Regions from separate parts of the Mesorhizobium monacense genome, predicted to be linked through region 2. Evidence: predicted binding sites of a transcription regulator. Region 2 holds the regulator's gene; the other holds the start of a gene.

Region 1 (5,849 bases), 3.0 Mb from region 2:
CCTACCATCTGTCATTTCGACGAATCCCCTGGGGCAGAGTAGGGGCGAATATGGCAAAAATGACGACAGGGTGCGGGGACGCCTGCCGGCCGGCCGTTCAGCCATTGTAGCTTTGGAAGACGAGCGAGGCGTTGGTGCCGCCAAAACCGAAGGAATTGGACAGCGCCACGTCGATCTGTCTGGAACGCGGCGTGTTCGGCACCAGGTCGATCGCCGTCTCGCGTTCCGGGTTGTCGAGATTGATGGTGGCCGGCGCGATGTTGTCGCGGATGGCGAGGATCGAAAAGATCGCCTCAGCCGCACCCGCTGCACCCAGCAGATGGCCGATCGACGACTTGGTCGACGACATCGAGATCTTCGACGCCGCGTTGCCGACCAGCCGCTCGACCGCGCCGAGCTCGATCGTGTCGGCCATGGTCGAGGTGCCGTGCGCGTTGATGTAGTCGACGTCGGCAGGCGACAGCTTGGCCCGGTTCAGCGCCGCCGTCATGCAGCGGAAGGCGCCGTCGCCATCCTCGGCGGGCGCGGTGATGTGGTGGGCGTCGCCGGTCAAGCCGTAGCCGGTGACCTCGGCATAGATTTTCGCGCCGCGCGCCTTGGCGTGTTCGAGCTCTTCGAGAACGACGACGCCGGCGCCCTCGCCCATGACGAAGCCATCGCGGTCGCGGTCATAGGGACGGGAGGCTTTTTCCGGCGTCTCGTTGCGCTCGGTCGACAGCGCCCGGCAGGCGGCGAAGCCGGCAAGCGAAAGCCGGGTCACCGGCGCCTCGGCGCCACCGGCCAGCATCACATCGGCATCGCCGAAGATGATCAGCCGGGCAGCATCGCCGATGGCATGCGCGCCGGTCGAGCAGGCGGTAACGACGGCGTGGTTGGGGCCCTTCAGCCCGTGCCGGATCGACACCTGGCCCGACACAAGGTTGATGATGTTTCCCGGAATGAAGAACGGGCTTATGCGGCGCGGCCCGCGCTCGTGCAGGATCAGCGCGTTCTCGGCTATGCCCTCGAGGCCGCCGATGCCGGAGCCGATCATGACGCCCGTGGCGCAGCGCGCCTGCTCGGTCTGGGGCTCCCAGCCGGAATCCTTCAGCGCTTCGTCGGCGGCCGCGATCCCGTACAGGATGAAGTCGCCGATCTTGCGAAGTTCCTTCGGCTCGAGCACGGCTTCGGGATTGAGCGTGCCGTTGGAGCCGTCACCGCGCGGAATGACGTGGGCGATCTTGCAGGCAAGATCCTCCACTTCGAACTCGGTGACGCGCTTGGCAGCGCTGCGGCCGGTCAGCAGTTCCTTCCAGCTATGCTCGAAGCCCATGCCGAACGGCGAAACCAGGCCAAGGCCCGTGACGACGACACGCCTCATCGCAGGTCCTCCCCGGTAATGCCTGCGAAAAGCCTCAGGCCGAGGCCTTGTCGATGTACTTCACGGCATCGCCGACGGTCAGGATGGTCTCGGCCGCATCGTCCGGGATCTCGACGCCGAATTCTTCTTCGAAGGCCATGACGAGTTCGACCGTGTCGAGGCTGTCAGCGCCCAGATCGTCGATGAAGCTGGCCTGCTCCGTCACCTTGTCGGCGTCGACGCCAAGATGCTCGATGACGATCTTCTTGACGCGCTCTGCGGTGTCACTCATTTGGGGCATCCTCGTCTTTTGGTTGTCTGTCTTCGTTAGCGGGCGGAATGCCGCTAATCAAGCTGAAAGATGGTCCTGCCGGAAACACAACAAACAGGACCGGTTTTTGCCCGAACCGCCGGGTTGCGGGCCGCATTACACGAAAAATGGCCGAGGTCCAAGCCGAAATGGGCCTTTTCACAACCCGCCGGACCTTGGTCCGTCAGATCATGGCCATGCCGCCATTCACATGAATGGTTTGGCCGGTCACATAGGCCGCTTCATTGGAGGCGAGATAGGCGACCGCAGAGGCGACCTCGGCGCTGGTGCCCATGCGCCGGGTCGGGATCGCCGCCATGATCGTCTCCTTCTGCTTGTCGTTGAGCTTGTCGGTCATGGCCAATTCGATGAAGCCCGGAGCGACGCAGTTGACGGTGATGTTGCGGGTGGCGATCTCCTGCGCCAGCGACTTGGAAAAGCCGATCATGCCGGCCTTCGAAGCGCAGTAGTTGGCCTGGCCGGGATTGCCTGTGACCCCGACCACCGAGGTGATGTTGACGATGCGGCCATGCCGGCGGCGCATCATCGGATGGGTGAGTTCGCGGGTCAGCCGGAAGGCAGCGGTGAGGTTGACCTCCAGCACCGCATCCCAGTCGGCATCCGACATGCGCACGAACAGGCCGTCCTTGGTGATGCCGGCATTGTTGACGAGGATGTCGACACCTTCGAGATCGGCCTCGGCCTTCTGGCCGAGCGCCTTGACCTCGTCGCGGTCGGACAGGTTGGCCGGAAACAGTTTGACCCGGTCACCGAGCTCAGCGGCCAGCGCCTCCAGCTTTTCGACGCGGGTACCATGCAGGCCGACGATGGCGCCCTGCGCATGCAGCACGCGGGCGATCGCTTCGCCAATGCCTCCGGTTGCGCCGGTGACGAGCGCCTTTCGGCCGGTCAGTTCGAACATTTTTGTCTCCTGAATCTCAGAGGACACCCTTTCACATGGGTGGGGTCAAATCGCCAGTGGATTATGCAAGCGTCGCCAGCGCCGCCTCGACGTCTGCCGCCGTGCCGACGGCGGCGGTGGCGACATCGCGGTTGATGCGTCGCGCCAGTCCCGACAGCACCTTGCCGGCGCCGACTTCGTAGAGCGTCGCAACGCCATTGGCGCCGAACCATTCCACCGTTTCGCGCCAGCGCACGCGGCCGGTCACCTGTTCGACCAGGCGGCCCGCGATCTCGTCGGGGTCGCTGGTCGGCGTGACTGTGACGTTGGAAACGACCGGTACCACCGGCGCGTTCTTCGCCACGCTGGCCAGCGCCTCGCGCATGATTTCGGCCGCCGGCGCCATCAGCGCGGAATGGAAGGGCGCCGAGACCTGCAGCATCAGCGCCCGCTTGGCGCCCTTTTCGGTGCAGAGTTTCGCCGCCAGCTCGACCGCGGCCCTGGCGCCTGAAATGACCAGCTGGCCGCCGCCATTGTCGTTGGCGACCTGGCAAACCGAGCCTTGAGCGGCTTCAGTGCAGGCGGCTTCGACATCTGCCTGTTCCAGCCCGATGATGGCCGCCATGGCGCCCTCGCCGGCCGGCACCGCCGCCTGCATGGCGTTGCCGCGCACGCGAAGCAGCCGCGCCGCATCGGCGACCGAAACGAAGCCGGCGGCGGCAAGGGCGGAATATTCGCCCAGCGAATGTCCGGCGACGTAAGACACCTTGTCCTTCAGCGAAAAGCCCCTCGCCTCCAGCGCCCGGATCGCGGCCAGCGACACCGCCATCAGCGCCGGCTGGGCGTTGGCGGTCAGCGTCAGCGTCTCTTCCGGACCCTCCCAGATCAGTTTCGACAGTTTTTCGCCGAGCGCGTCGTCGACCTCCTCGAAGACCTTGCGCGCCTCGGGAAAGGCATCCGCCAGGTCCTTGCCCATGCCGACAGCCTGGCTGCCCTGTCCCGGAAAGGTGAATGCGACGGCCATTTGGGCTTCTCCAGAGGCTGGTTTTCCCTGCCTGTGACGCAAGGCGGACGGCCAAGTCAAGCCCGCGGGCAGCGTTTCAGCCTTCGTTGCGGCCGGGAAAACCGACCGAGTCCCTGTTCCGAAAGCCTTTTTGGCGATCACACCTGATGAAAACCGCTCACGAATCGTTTGCTGGCTCTTCTTATTTTCGCCACAGCCGCTAGCTTTTGCATGACAGTTCTATGACAGATCAGTGACGCGAGTGGGAAAGACGCGTTGCGTGGCCGGGGGAAGTGAAGTGGCAAGGATCAGGAAAGGCGTGACCAAACCCGCGCCGCAGTTTCTGGAAGGCGATCCGTCCACCGGCTATCTGCCGGGGCGGAAGTGGCCCGTCGTCCGCTATGGCCTGATCAGCCTGCTCGTCTCCGCCATACTGGTTTTTGCCATCGAATGGATCGTGCGCGGCGACTTTTACGGCACGGTCGGATTCTTCCTGCAACCCTTCAAACCGGGTTGGACCACCATCATCGTGTTCGCGCTGGTGCTGATCGGCCTTGACGCCGTGCTCGGCCGCAGCCACCAGAGCCTGATGATCGTGGCGCCGCTGACGCTGGCGCTGGCCTTTGTCGGCCACCAGAAGTCGCACTATCTCGGCGACCCGCTCTATCCGACCGATTTTCTGTATTCACGCCAGATCATGTCGCTGATGCCACTTTTGGTGCGCGAGCGGCCGATGACTGCTCTCGCCATCGCGATCGGCATCGTCGGCGGCCTGTCGCTGCTCGTCTATGGCTGGCGGCAGTGGCGGCGCCGGGTGCCGGTCCTCAGCCGCAAGGGGCGCCTTGCCAGGCTGACGCTGACCGTGCCGCTGCTTGCCTTCTTCGTCTCGATCATGGATTACGCCACCTTCTCGTGGACCCGCGACCGGCTGCAGATCATCCCGATCATGTGGGACCAGAAGGAAAACTACGCCTCCAACGGTTTCGCGCTGGCCTTCGCGCTCAACGTGCCGATGGCGCAAGTCTCGGCGCCGGCGGGCTATTCCGACAAGGCGATCGCGGCGATCGACAGGCCCGGGGTGACGACATCGGTGCCGGCCGACAAGCCCGACATCATCATCGTGATGAGCGAATCCTTCTGGGATTCGACCAAGCTGCCCGGTGTCACCATCACGCCGGATCCGATCCCCAATGTGCGGGCGCTGCGCTCGGGCTACATGTTCTCGCCCGAATTCGGCGGCATGACCGCAAACATCGAGTTCGAGGCGCTGACCGGCTTTTCCAACGCCTTCCTGCCGGCCGGCTCCATCCCCTACCAGCAATATGTGCGCTCGCCGACGCCCTCGCTGGCCACCTTCCTGAAGAGTGAAGGCTACAGGGCGCGCGCCATTCACCCCGGCACCAACTGGTTCTGGAACCGCGGCGCGGTCTATGCCGATTTCGGCTTCACCGACTTCCGCTCGGAGGAGACGCTGCCGCCGATGCAGAAGCGCGGGCCGCTGGCCTCCGACGCGGCGATGACCGACGAGATCATACGCGAAGCCGACGCCAGCGAAGACCCGGTCTTCCTCTTCGCCGTCAGCCTGCAGAACCACGGTCCCTACGAGCCGTATCGTTATTACAATCCGACCCACAAGGTGCAGGCGCCGATCAGCACATGGGCGCGGGAATCGCTGCTCAGCTTCGCCGAAGGCTCCGCCGATGCGGACCGCGGCCTCGAGCGCCTGATCGAATGGGCGAGGAAACGCGAGCGGCCGACGGTGATCGCCTTCTTCGGCGACCATCTGCCGCCGCTCGGACCGGTCTATGTCGAGACCGGCTTCATGAAGGACAATGTCGCACCGCGCAAGGAACCGGCCGACCAGATGCTGGAGCATCACCAGACGCCGCTGATCATCTGGTCGAACCGCACCGGCCCGGCCGAGGACATGGGCGCGGTCAGCCCGGCCTTCCTGCCCTACCACATCCTGACCACGGCGGGCATCACGCACCCCTATTATACCGGCTTCCTCGGCGCACTGCGCGAACGCTACCGCGTCGTCGACCGCAACCTGCTCTTGACGCCGGCCGGCGAGGCGACGCCCGACTGGGCGCGGCAGAAGAAGATCGACCCGGCGATCAACGATTTCCGCCTGCTGCAATACGACATGATGTTCGGCAAGCGCCGGGCAGCACCCGACTTCTTCCCCGAGACGGTGGACAAGGCGGTCGCCCACACCAGTTGAGCCTGGTGTTCTTCGACCCTGCGACGCCAAGGACGGCGGTAGTGTCTCAGTTTTGAGATTTGCCCTACCGTC
Region 2 (5,849 bases):
CGACGCGCGACGTCAACATCCTCGCCGCCGCCAATCTCGACTCCGCCTTCAAGGGCCAGATCGACCTCAGTGTCGAGGAGGCGCGCCGCAAGGTCTCGGACCAGCAGATCACGTGGATGAACAAGCTCAAGGCCGACGGGGCGATGGCCGAGCACTTCAACACCGGCCTGTTCTCCTATGGCGCCTCCAGCCGCCCGGAAACGTCGGGCATGGGGGTGGCGATCATCGGCTCGTTCTACATGATGGTGATCGTGCTGCTCTTGGCGCTGCCGATCGGCGTCGCCGCCTCGATCTATCTTGAGGAATTCGCCAAGAAGAACCGCCTCACCGACCTGATCGAAGTCAACATCAACAATCTGGCAGCGGTGCCGTCGATCGTTTTCGGCCTGCTCGGGCTTGCCGTGTTCATCAACTTCCTCGGCATGCCGCGTTCGGCCGCTTTCGTCGGCGGCCTGGTGCTGACGCTGATGACGCTGCCGACGATCATCATCGCCACGCGCGCCGCCCTTGCCGCGGTGCCGCCGTCGATCCGCTCGGCAGCACTCGGCCTCGGCGCGTCCAAGATGCAGATGGTGTTCCAGCATATCCTGCCGCTCGCCGCCCCCGGCATCCTCACTGGCACCATCATCGGGCTGGCGCGTGCGCTGGGCGAGACCGCGCCGCTGCTGCTGATCGGCATGGTCGCCTTCGTCGCCGACTATCCGAAGACGCCCTTCGATCCGGCGACGGCGCTGCCGGTGCAGATCTACATGTGGGCCAACGAGGCCGAACGCGCCTTCGTCGAGCGCATGTCGGGCGCCATCATCATCCTGCTCGTCTTCCTCATGGCCATGAACATCACAGCGATCGTGCTGCGGCGCCGCTTCGAACGGCGCTGGTAAAAGAAGGCATCTGGTATGAACATCATGACCGAACAGTCCCTCGAAAATGCAGTGGGCGACAAGATGAACGCCAAGTCGAACGAAGTGATCAAGATGCGCGGCGACAAGGTCGGCGTGTTCTATGGCGACAAGCAGGCGCTGTTCGACGTTAATCTCGACGTCCGCCTCAACCAGGTGACGGCGCTGATCGGCCCTTCCGGCTGCGGCAAGTCGACCTTCCTGCGCTGCCTCAACCGCATGAACGACACCATCGACTCGGCGCGGGTGACCGGCAAGATCACGCTGGACGAAGAGGACATCTACGACAAGAACATCGACGTCGTCGAACTCAGGGCCCGCGTCGGCATGGTGTTCCAGAAGCCCAACCCGTTCCCGAAGTCGATCTACGAGAACGTCGCCTACGGCCCGCGCATCCACGGGCTGGCCAAGCGCAAGGCCGACATGGACCAGATCGTCGAATCGAGCCTGAAGAAGGCGGCGATCTGGAACGAGGTGAAGGATCGCCTGCAAGAGCCCGGCACCGGCCTTTCCGGCGGCCAGCAGCAGCGCCTGTGCATCGCGCGTGCCATCGCCGTGTCGCCGGAAGTGATCCTGATGGACGAGCCCTGCTCGGCGCTCGACCCGATCGCCACGGCCCGCGTCGAGGAGCTGATCGACGAGCTGCGCCAGAATTACACGATCGTCATCGTCACGCACTCGATGCAGCAGGCGGCGCGCGTGTCGCAGCGCACGGCCATGTTCCACCTCGGCTATCTGGTCGAGGAGGGCGCCACCGACAAGATGTTCACCAACCCCGACGACAAGCGCACGCAGGACTACATCACCGGCCGGTTCGGCTGAGCGGTCCGGCGGCAATTTTCAGGCACGAGGACAGGATCATGGGTGAACATCATACCGTCGCCTCTTTCGACGAGGATCTCGGGGCGATCAGCAAGCTGATCTCCGACATGGGCGAACTGGCCGGCTCGATGGTCGGCGGGGCAACCCGTGCATTGCTGACATCGGACAATGCGCTGGCGCAGCGCGTCGTCTCAGACGACGCCATCATGGATGCGCGCCAGCGCGAGCTGGACGACCGCGCCATCACGCTGATCGCCAAGCGCCAGCCGATGGCCAACGATCTGCGCGCGGTGGTCGGTTCGATCCGCATGGCCGGCGATCTTGAGCGCATCGGCGACCTTGCCAAGAACATCGCCAAGCGCGTCGGCACCGTCGGCCTCAGCGTCACGCCGCGCGACCTCTCGCACTCCATCGATGTGATGGCGCAGCTGGTGCTGGTCCAGGTGCAACGGGTGATCGAGCAATACGCCGCCGCCGACGCTGCGGCACTCGCCAAGCTTCGGAACGACGACGAGCGCATCGACGTCAAGTACACGTCGGTGTTCCGCGAGCTGCTGACCTACATGATGGAGGATCCGCGCAACATCACGGCCTGCACGCATCTGCTGTTTTGCGCCAAGAATCTGGAGCGCATCGGCGACCATGTCACCAACATTGCCGAGAACGCCTACTACGTTCTGACCGGCTCGCAATTGCCCGCCAATCGTCCCAAACAGGACGAGACGGCGATGTCCGCGCCGGCGGCATGACAGGGGTAACCGACCGATGATCGCGCCACGCATCATGGTGGTGGAGGACGAGGAGCCGCTGGGGGTGCTGCTCCGCTACAATCTGGAGTCCGAAGGCTACCAGGTCGAGGTGGTGACGCGCGGCGACGAGGCCGAGATCCGCCTGCAGGAGAATGTGCCCGATCTTCTGGTGCTCGACTGGATGGTGCCGGCGGTTTCCGGCATCGAGCTTTGCCGGCGCCTGAGGATGCGGCCCGAGACCGAGCGGCTGCCGATCATCATGCTGACGGCGCGTGGCGAAGAGAGCGACCGCGTGCGGGGCCTCTCCACCGGCGCCGACGACTATCTGGTCAAGCCGTTCTCGACGCCGGAATTCATGGCCAGGGTCAAGGCGCTGCTGCGCCGCGCCAAGCCGGAAGTGCTGTCCAGCATGCTGAAGGTTGGCGACATCGTGCTCGATCGCGAGTCGCACCGGGTCTACCGCAAGAAGAGCGAGATCAGGCTCGGACCGACCGAGTTCCGACTGCTCGAATTCATGATGCGGCATCCGGGCCGGGTGTTTTCGCGCAGCCAGCTGCTCGACAATGTCTGGGGCGAGACGATCTATATCGACGAGCGCACGGTCGACGTGCATGTCGGCCGGCTGCGCAAGGCGGTCAACAATGGCCGCATGCCCGACGTCATCCGCACCATCCGCGGCGCCGGCTACGCCATCAGGGAAGATTAGGACCCTTCCATCCCGACAGATCGGGATTCACGCGCTACTTTCTAAGCGAGACAGTACAGCCCACAGAGCATCGAACTCGGGTTTGGTGGTCTCGCGGGTTTGCGCGCCATCTGGGTCGTCGACCTCTCCCACCGGCGGCAGTTCCCCTTCGGGCAAGTGATCGCCGTCGAGACCGCCGGGATAGGCGAGGAGCACGCGACCATCTGCGTAAATGTGCATTGCCCGACAACCAAGATTTTCGGCGTCGCATTCGAAGTAGGACACGACGGGAAGATCAGTTTCACGGGACGAGACATCGGCGCAAGAAAGCCAACGGACTGGCGGGCCGAAGTCCGGCAGGTAATATGTCACGCCATGCCGGTTACGGTAGCTCTTCATCATAGACGCTCACGATTGGGGGTCTGACGTTTCAGGCAACGCTCTTGCCGGCGACCGTTCGCTGCTGGACGCCCGGCGCAAAAATCTCCTGGTCGACGAAGCCGAGCGCGCGCATGGCGCAGCCCTCGCGGATCAGCGGCAACTCATTCGGCTCGGTGTCGAAGGAGATCGATTTCGAGTGCTGGCCGCCGGCAGTCTGGGCAATCGCCTCGCGCAGCGCCGGTTCGATCAGATCGAAGGCGGCGGCGCCGACGCCGACCATGGCGACCGGTGCCGGGTCGATCAGTGCGAACAGGCTGCCAAGGCCGAAGCCGAGCGCCTCGCCGGCCTTGCGATAGGCTTCGCGCTCCGGGCCGTCGGTCTCGCGCGCCCGCGCGGCGAGCGCGCGCATGTCGGCATCGCCGACATCGACCGGTTCGGCATCCTCGCTCATCATCCTGGCGTTGCGCCAGATGGCATAGTTGCCGGCATAGGCCTCGACGCAGCCGCGCCGTCCGCAGCGGCAGAGCGCACCGCCCGGCCGGTGGATCATGTGGCCGAACTCGCCGCCGGACGAATGAGTGCCGGTGAACAGTTCGCCCTTCAGCACCAGCCCCATGCCGATGCCGTGCGAGAGCAGGATGGCGATGAAATCGTCGCGGTAGCGGTCGGGATCGCGCCATTGCAGCGCCACCGCCATCATGTTGCAGTCGTTTTCCATGGTGGCGGGAATGCCGAATTCGCCTTCCAGAATGTCGGCAAAGGGGATGTCGGTCAGCGACGTGATCGGCGACCACAGCATGGCGCGGGCATGGGTGTCGGTGATGCCCTGGATGCCCATCGCGATGCGGGCGACGCTGCGCACATCGAGGTCCGGATCCTCGAACCGGCGCCGGACTATTGCCGTGCATTCGCCGATCAGCTCGTCGCGCGGCATGGTCAGCGTGTCGAGGCGGCGCTGTTCCTCGGCAATGACCTGTCCGGCATAATCGATGACGGCGACGGAGAGGAAGTTCAGCGACAGCACCACGGTCATCACCGCCGTGGCTTCCGGATTGAGGCCGAGGCCGACCTGCGGCCGGCCGCGCTTCAGTGAAGCCGTCTCGCTCGGCTTGCTCTCGGTGAGGATGCCTTCCTGGATCAGGTCCGACGAGATCGCCGAAATGGTCGAATGGCTGAGGCCGGTGGTCGCGGCGATCTCAGTCCGTGACGGCTGGCCGGCCCGGCGCACAGCCGAAATCACCATCGCCCGGTTGCGCCGGCGTAGATCGTCGTGGCGGATTCCAACCGACATGGCCTGCGTTCCTCCCTGCCGCCGCAGCCTTTCGTGACGTCGAAAGCCGTCGACGCGCTCATTGAATATTGGCAGAAGTGGGAAGCCCTGTCATTTATTTATTCCGAGACTCGAAAAAAAGTCACCGACCCATCAAAATCCATCAGAATCGATGTTGACAGCGCTTCATCGTTGCATCAGTATTTTTTCGAGGCTCGAAAAAATAGAGCCTTGTGCCGACCTTCGGGTCAGTTTTGTCGCGCCGCGCGCGGCGCAGGGAGGATATCATGAAGAAATTTGCAGTCGCCATGCTGGCGGGTGTCGCCATGTCGCTGACACTGGCGTCGGTCGCGCAGGCGAAGGACAAGGTCATTGGCGTGTCATGGTCGAACTTCCAGGAAGAGCGCTGGAAGACCGACGAGGCGGCAATGAAGGCGGCGATCGAGGCTGCCGGCGACAAGTACATTTCCGCCGACGCGCAGTCCAATCCCGGCAAGCAGCTGACCGACGTCGAAAGCCTGATCTCGCAGGGTGCGAATGCGCTGATCGTGCTGGCGCAGGACGCCTCGGCCATCGGGCCGGCGGTGCAGAAGGCGCTTGACGAAGGCATTCCGGTCGTCGGCTACGACCGACTGATCGAGAACAAGGACGTCTTCTACCTGACCTTCGACAACAAGGAAGTCGGCCGCATGCAGGCCCGCGAAGTGTTCAAGGTCAAGCCGGAAGGCAACTATGTCTTCATCAAGGGTTCGGGCGCCGATCCGAACGCCGATTTCCTGTTCGCCGGCTCCATGGAAGTGCTGAAGGAAGCCATCGACGGCGGCAAGATCAAGAATGTCGGCGAGGCCTATACGGATGGCTGGCTGCCGGCCAATGCGCAGAAGAACATAGAACAGTTCCTGACCGCCAACGACAACAAGGTCGATGCGGTGGTGGCGGCCAATGACGGCACCGCCGGCGGTGTCGTTGCCGCGCTGACGGCTCAAGGGTTGGCCGGAACCGTTCCGGTCTCGGGCCAGGACGGCGACCACGCCGCGCTGAAC

What was found. Region 2 encodes PhoB, which activates phosphate uptake and scavenging genes when phosphate is short. Its sites were predicted from a motif close to TGTCATNNANCTGTCAT; they were not measured.
Region 1: AC1RUK_RS17695 (LTA synthase family protein) is a predicted target of PhoB. The motif match lies at 3,785-3,801, and genes of this name have one in related genera.

What each region holds. Positions count from the first base shown of each region.
Region 1 covers NZ_CM165567.1:3,604,651-3,610,499, forward strand. The annotation lists gene fabF (beta-ketoacyl-ACP synthase II) at 98-1,360, opposite strand; gene AC1RUK_RS17680 (acyl carrier protein) at 1,395-1,631, opposite strand; gene fabG (3-oxoacyl-[acyl-carrier-protein] reductase) at 1,834-2,571, opposite strand; gene fabD (ACP S-malonyltransferase) at 2,633-3,574, opposite strand; gene AC1RUK_RS17695 (LTA synthase family protein) at 3,852-5,777, shown strand.
Region 2 covers NZ_CM165567.1:6,599,817-6,605,665, forward strand. The annotation lists gene pstA (phosphate ABC transporter permease PstA) at 1-881, shown strand, start outside; gene pstB (phosphate ABC transporter ATP-binding protein PstB) at 897-1,721, shown strand; gene phoU (phosphate signaling complex protein PhoU) at 1,760-2,470, shown strand; gene phoB (phosphate regulon transcriptional regulator PhoB) at 2,487-3,176, shown strand; gene AC1RUK_RS31650 (DUF6881 domain-containing protein) at 3,204-3,557, opposite strand; gene AC1RUK_RS31655 (ROK family protein) at 3,586-4,827, opposite strand; gene xylF (D-xylose ABC transporter substrate-binding protein) at 5,094-5,849, shown strand, end outside.